One region of the Halomonas sp. B23F22_20 genome, then DNA from elsewhere that is predicted to be linked to it. Evidence: predicted binding sites of a transcription regulator. Region 1 holds the regulator's gene; the other holds the start of a gene.
What was found. Region 1 encodes PhoB, which activates phosphate uptake and scavenging genes when phosphate is short. Its sites were predicted from a motif close to TGTCATANNNNTGTCANA; they were not measured.

Region 1 (3,414 bases):
CGAATCAGCGAGCGTTGCCGGATCGGGGCAGGCCCAAAGTCGACTCCTCCCCCGCAGCAGTGGCTGCGGTCAGGCGCTCGGCGGGGAAGATGCAGCGGAAGGTCGCGCCCTCGCCGAGACGCGAGTCGATCTCCAGTCGGGCGCCGTGTCGCAGCAGCACATGCTTGACGATCGCCAGCCCCAGGCCGGTGCCGCCGGTGGCGGTGCTGCGGCCCTTGTCGACGCGGTAGAAACGCTCGGTCAGCCGCGGGATGTGCAGCGGATCGATGCCTTCGCCGTCGTCTTCCACCTCCAGGCAGGCGCCGCCCTGCCAGGGGCGCCAGCGTAGTACGATGCGGCTGTCCTCGCCGGCGTAGCGCACGGCGTTGAAGGCCAGGTTGGAAACGGCGCTGTGCAGTTCCTTCTCTGAGCCGAGCAAGCCGCGGGGCTCCTCGACCTCGACCTCGAACCGGTGCCGACCGTCGGACAGCACCTCGGCGTCGCGGCGCACTGCCTCGAGCAGGCTGGCCGGGTCGAGACGAACGTCGTCCTGGCCGCCCCGGTCATTCTCCAGGCGCGACAGCAGCAGCAGGTCGTTGACCAGGTTCTGCATGCGCTGGGTCTGGCTCTGCATCTGTCCGATGCCCCGGGCGAGCCGATCGGGCAGCAGCTCGGCCATGTCGCCGTAAGTCTCGAGGTAGCCTGCCAGCACGGTGAGCGGGGTGCGCAGCTCGTGGGAGACGTTGGCCACGAAGTCGCGGCGCATCTGCTCGAGTCGGTGAAGGCGGGTGATGTCGCGGGCCATCAGTAGCCGCTCGTCGTCGCCGTACAGGGTGATCTGAAACTGCAGGATCATGTTCTCGTCGATCGGCGACGACAGCGTCAGCGGCTCGCGGTAGGCCCGGGCGTGGAAGTAGTCGACGAAGCGCGGGTCGCGCAGCAGGTTGGTGATGTGCTGGCCTCGGTCGTGAGCCGGTTGCAGGCCCAGCATGCGCTCGGCGGCGCTGTTCCACCACTCCATGTCGCCGTGGCGGTCGAGCATCACCACGCTGTCGCGCATGGCCTCGGAAGACTCCTGGATGCGCCGCAGGGTATCGCGCAGGCGCCGCTGGGTGATGCGCTGGCCTTTCTGGTAGCGGTATAGCCTGTCGAACAGTTCGCCCCACAGTCCGGATGCTGCAGGGGGCTCGTCATGGGGATGGTGGGTCAGCCATTCCTGCAGGGCGTGCAGCTGGCGCAGATGATAGAAAAGATACAGGCCCAGCCCCACGGCGATGCCGACGCCGATCAGGGCGAAGGGCCAGCCGACCAGGGCGCCGGCGGCCACCAGGGCCCCCAGCCGCCACAGTTCGCGTCGCCACAGCCGGCCCACGTCAGCCCTTGGTGGAGAAGCGGTAGCCGGTACCGCGCACGGTCTGGATCAGCTGCTGGTGCGGTTCGCCCAGGGCCTTGCGCAGGCGGCGAATATGTACGTCCACCGTGCGCTCCTCGACGTAGACGTTGCCGCCCCATACCTGGTCGAGCAACTGGCCGCGGGTGTAGGCGCGTTCCTGATGGGTCATGAAGAACTGCAGCAGCCGATACTCGGTGGGGCCGATCTCCAGGGAATGGCCGTCGATGCTGACGCGGTGGCTCACCGGGTCGAGCATCAGCCCCTCGACTTCCACCGGCTCCTCGACGCCTCGCGGAGTGGCCCGGCGCAGCACCGCCTTCAGGCGGGCCACCAGCTCCCGCGGGGAGAAAGGCTTGGTGATGTAGTCGTCGGCTCCCGATTCCAGCCCCTGGATCTTGTTGTCCTCCTCGCCCTTGGCGGTGAGCATGATGATCGGAAGCTCGGCGGTGCTCTCCTCGCGCTTGAGCCGGCGGGCGAGCTCGATACCGCTGGTGCCGGGCATCATCCAGTCCAGCAGCACCAGGTCGGGTTGGTGGTCGACGACGATGGCATGGGCGGCCTGGGCATTGTCCGCCTCGAGGACGCGATAGTCGGCCATCTCCAGCGCCACGGCGATCATTTCGCGGATCGGCGCCTCATCATCGACGATCAGTACGGTCTTGGCGGTCATCCCGGGGCCTCATGGTCAAGGTCAATGACAGGTTGGTGACGATGACAGCATGTCCTTGTGACAATACCGTGACAGCCGTCGTCTGTCAGGCGCCCATACCGGGCCATAGCGAGAGCGCGATACCGGCGAATAGCAGCAGTCCCGACCAGTGGTTGTTGAGGAAGGCCTGGAAGCAGCGCTCGCGTTCTCGATGGCGGATCAGTCGCTGCTGGTGGACGAAGGTGGCCGCCATGGCGGCGAGCCCCAGCCAGAAGAAACCGCCCAGTTCGAGCCGCTGCCCGGCCCAGGCCAGCAGGGCGAGGGTCGCCAGCTGCAGCAGGCCGATGATCAGCTTGTCGGCGCGGCCGAACAGCACCGCGGTGGACTTTATGCCGATGCGCAAGTCGTCGTCGCGGTCGACCATGGCGTACTCGGTGTCATAGGCCACGGTCCACAGCACGTTGGCGGCGAACAGCAGCCACGCCTCGAGAGGCAGATGACCGAGCACCGCGCCAAAGGCCATGGGGATCGCCCATGAAAAGGCCGCCCCCAGTACCACCTGGGGCAGGTGGGTATAGCGCTTCATGAAGGGGTAGACGAAGGCCAGGATGATGCCGCCCACCGAGAGCATCACGGTGAAGGGGTTGGTGAACCACACCAGCGCGAAGGCTGCCAGCACCAGGGACACGAACAGCGCCTTGGCTTCGCCCTCGCTGATGCGCCCGGTGGCCAGGGGGCGGTCCTTGGTGCGTTTGACATGGCCGTCGAAGTGGCGGTCGGCGTAGTCGTTGACCACGCAGCCCGCGGCGCGCATCAGATAGACGCCGGCGACGAAGATCAGCAGCAGCCGTCGCTCGGGAATCCCCTCGGCGGCCACCCAGAGGGCCCATAGTGTCGGCCACATCAGCAGCCAGGTGCCGATGGGGCGGTCGAGCCGGGTCAGGTGCAGGAAATCGGGCAGCCGGGCCAGCCCCCTGGGGCGCATCAGCGAACGTTCCATTCGGGTCTCTTCTCGATGGGTCGGGTCGGACGACACGGGTTTCAGTCGATGCCTGGGAGCCTGTCGGATTTGATCGATCGTCGCGAGAATCATGGATTTCGCGACAAGTTTATCGATCTGATGAAGCGAATAGCCCGCTATTCAACGAATCAGATCGAATGAATGTGGCCGACAGCCCGGGCTTCGTAGCAGATCAGCGTTAAGTCCGACAGGCTCCTGGAGCAGCCTACCGTGCCGGAAGCGCCAGGTCATCCGCCATGTCGTCGAGGAAGAACTCCTGGACCAGCACCGCGAAGTGGCCATGACGCAGCACCGAGCGGCGGCCCCAGGGGCCTGGCGATGTTCGAAAGGGGGCCGGGTCGGCGCTGACCTCGATGGGGCCTCGCTCCAGGC
Region 2 (3,414 bases), on a different contig from region 1:
CTGGTGGTCTTCCTGCTGGCCAGCCTGATGATCATCCAGGTGGATACCTTGGGCGAGCTGCTGACCTGGCGCTTCGTTCAGGCCCTCGGCGGCGGAGCCTGCGTGGTCAATTCGGCGGCCATCGTGCGTGACTGCTTCAGCGGGCGCGAGGCGGCCAAGGTGATGTCGACCATGGCGATGATCCTGATGTTGGCGCCGCTGGTGGCGCCGGCGGTGGGCAGCGGCCTGCTGTATCTGGCCGATTGGTGGCTGATCTTCGCCTTCCTGGCCGCTTATGCGGCCTTCCTGCTGTGGTTCATGGGCACCCGGCTGCCGGAGACACGGGCCCCTGATGCCCCGGTGGCCTCGCCGCGCCAGGTGCTTCGCAACTACGCCAGCGTGCTGCGTCATCGCGAGGGCATGGGTTATGTGCTCTCCGTAGCTGCGACCTTCTCCGGGATGTTCGCCTTCATCACCGCCTCGCCCTTTCTCTACATGACCCACTACGGCGTGTCACCGGCGGTCTATCCGCTGGTGTTCGGCGCCAATGTGGTGGTCATGGCGCTCTCCAACCGGGTCAACATCCGCCTGCTGCGGCGGCGCACGCCACAGCAGAACATGCGCCTGGGGCTGGGCGTGCAATTCGGTGTGGCCATTGCCCTGGTGGCGCTGGTGGCCACCGGGTTGGATTCGCTGGTGAACGTGGTGCCGCTGATCATGCTGTTCATGGGAATGGTCGGGTTGATCACACCCAACGCCATCGCCTCGCTGCTCGAGCATTTCAGCCACATGAGCGCTACCGCCACGGCACTGCTGGGCTGCATACAGTTCACCTGTGGGGCCCTGGCCGGTGTGGTGGTGAGTGCTTTCGAGGTCGACAGTGCCTGGCCGATGGTGCTGACCATGCTACTGGTGTCGCTGGCCGGCAACCTGGCCCTGCGGCGACTGGTGGGGCGCGCCGCCCTCCACTGAGATGGCTTTCCTCCGCGCCGACCGCTCGGTCGGTGCTGCCCTGGCCGCTGGGTGCCAGGGCGACTGTTTCCCTTCGCCGACGATGCGGTCGGCACGAGTTAGCACTTGTCATGAAGCTGTCATTTTCGTGGGGCATCGTGTGTCTCGCGCAGGATGATCACTTCTCAGAACAGGAGCTTTCTCCATGAACCGCATCCTCAAGACCACCGCTATCGCTGCCGCCGTCATGGGCGTGGTCGGTGTCGCCCAAGCCCGCGACCAGGTTCGCATCGTCGGGTCCAGCACCGTCTATCCGTTTGCCAGCTACGTGGCCGAGGAATTCGGCGCCACCACCGACTATCCGACCCCGGTTATCGAGTCCACCGGTTCCGGCGGTGGCCTGCGCCTGTTCTGCAACGGCGTCGGCGACGATACCCCGGACATCACCAACGCCTCGCGCCGCATGAAGCCCTCCGAGTTCGAGCGCTGCGCCGAGAACGGCGTGACCGACATCACCGAGGCCTTCGTTGGCTATGACGGCATCGCCTTCGCTCAGTCCAGTGCCAACGAGGCCATGAACCTGAGCCGCGAGCAGCTGTTCCTGGCCCTGGCCGCCCAGGTCCCGGTCGACGGTGAACTGGTCGACAACCCCTACACCCAGTGGAGCGACATCGACGCGTCGCTGCCGGATCGCGAGATCGCCGTCTACGGGCCGCCCACCACTTCCGGCACCCGCGACGCCTTCGAGGAGCTGGTGATGGAAGCCGCCTCAGAGGACATGGAGGCCTACGGCGGCGAGGGCTACACCGACATCCGTGCCGATGGCGCCTTCATCGACGCCGGCGAGAACGACAACCTGATCGTTCAGCGCCTGGCCGAGAACACCGACGCCTTCGGTATCTTCGGCTACTCCTTCCTCGAGGAGAACGCCGACAGCTTGATCGGTTCCAGCATCGACGGCGTCGAGCCGACCCCGGAGGCCATCGGCAGCGGTGAGTATCCGGTGTCCCGTTCGCTGTTCTTCTACGTCAAGAACCAGCACGCCGACGAGGTCCCGGCCATGAACGCGTACGCCAACATGTTCATGAGCGAGCAGATGATCGGCGATCTCGGCTACCTCAAGGGCATTGGCCTGATTCCGGCGCCGGAAGACATGCGTGCCGAGGCCCGCAGCGCGGTCGAGAATCACGAGGCACTCGAGCTGGCCGACCTCAAGTAAGAGGCCGGGTTCCAGCCCTGAACCGGCCGGCAGCCAGGGGCTGTCGGCCGGCGCACGTTCCGGCGGGGTGCCGGTTTGGGCCCCGCGGATCCATTCCGCCGAGAGACACCTATGCAGACCAATCAACTCCTCGCTCTGTTCTGCGGCACCTTGCTGGTGCTGGGTCTGATAGCCTTCTTCCTGGGACGGGCCAAGGCCGCCAAGGTGCGCGCCGCCGGCATGTCCATGTACGCCCAGCCCGATCAGTACGCCTGGTTCAGCGTGCTGACCACCGCCGGGCCGGCGATTGTCGTGGGAGCGGTCGGCGCCTTCGCGATGCTGCTGCTGGGCGCGGCGATTCCGCCCCTCTACCTGTTGGCTGCCAGCATGGTCGTGGCCTGTGCGGGATTGGCCGCCGGCATCGGTCTGGTGCGCCCTGACTTCCATGCGCGCAAGGCCATCGAGCGGGTCATCCGCTTCATCCTGGCCGGCGCCGCGCTGATCTCGATCTTCACGACATTCGGGATCTTGATCTCCATCGTGGGGGAGGCCATCCGCTTCTTCCAGATGCAGAGTTTCTGGGACTTCATCACCGGCACCACCTGGAATCCCGGGGCCAGCTTCCTCGAGGCCGCCGGACGCGCCGAGGAAGGCGGCAGTGCCGCCCAGTTCGGCTCGGTGCCGCTGTTTGCCGGCACCTTCATGATCTCCGCCATCGCCATGCTGGTGGCGATCCCCGTGGGGCTGCTGGCGGCGATCTACATGGCCGAGTTCGCGCCGGCGCGCGTGCGGACCCTGGCCAAGCCGGTACTCGAGGTGCTGGCCGGCATTCCCACCGTGGTCTATGGCTTCTTCGCCGCCATCACCGTGGCGCCGATCATCGTCGACGTAGCCGGCGCGCTTGGCTTCGAGGCCTCCTTCAACAACGCCCTGGCCCCCGGCATCGTCATGGGCATCATGATCATCCCGTTCATCTCCTCGCTGTCCGATGACGTCATCAATTCGGTGCCGGACAGCATGCGCCAGGGGTCGTTGGCGCTGGGCATGACCAAGGCCGAGACCATCCGCGACGTGGTGGTGCCGGCGGCCCTGCCGGGCATCATTTCTGCCTCGCTGCTGGCGGTCTCCCGGGCGCTGGGCGAAACCATGATCGTGGTGATGGCCGCCGGCATGCGGCCCAACTTGACCGTCAATCCGCTGGAGGACATGACCACCGTGACGGTGCGCATCGTCGCCGCCCTGACCGGCGATCAGGAGTTCGCCAGCGCCGAGACCCTCTCGGCCTT

Region 2: ACGTN6_RS01210 (PstS family phosphate ABC transporter substrate-binding protein) is a predicted target of PhoB. The motif match lies at 1,058-1,075, and genes of this name have one in related genera.

What each region holds. Positions count from the first base shown of each region.
Region 1 covers NZ_JBIEKH010000004.1:66,491-69,904, forward strand. The annotation lists gene phoR (phosphate regulon sensor histidine kinase PhoR) at 5-1,351, opposite strand; gene phoB (phosphate regulon transcriptional regulator PhoB) at 1,353-2,042, opposite strand; gene ubiA (4-hydroxybenzoate octaprenyltransferase) at 2,128-3,021, opposite strand; gene ACGTN6_RS03885 (chorismate--pyruvate lyase family protein) at 3,248-3,414, opposite strand, start outside.
Region 2 covers NZ_JBIEKH010000001.1:260,983-264,396, forward strand. The annotation lists gene ACGTN6_RS01205 (multidrug effflux MFS transporter) at 1-951, shown strand, start outside; gene ACGTN6_RS01210 (PstS family phosphate ABC transporter substrate-binding protein) at 1,136-2,149, shown strand; gene pstC (phosphate ABC transporter permease subunit PstC) at 2,261-3,414, shown strand, end outside.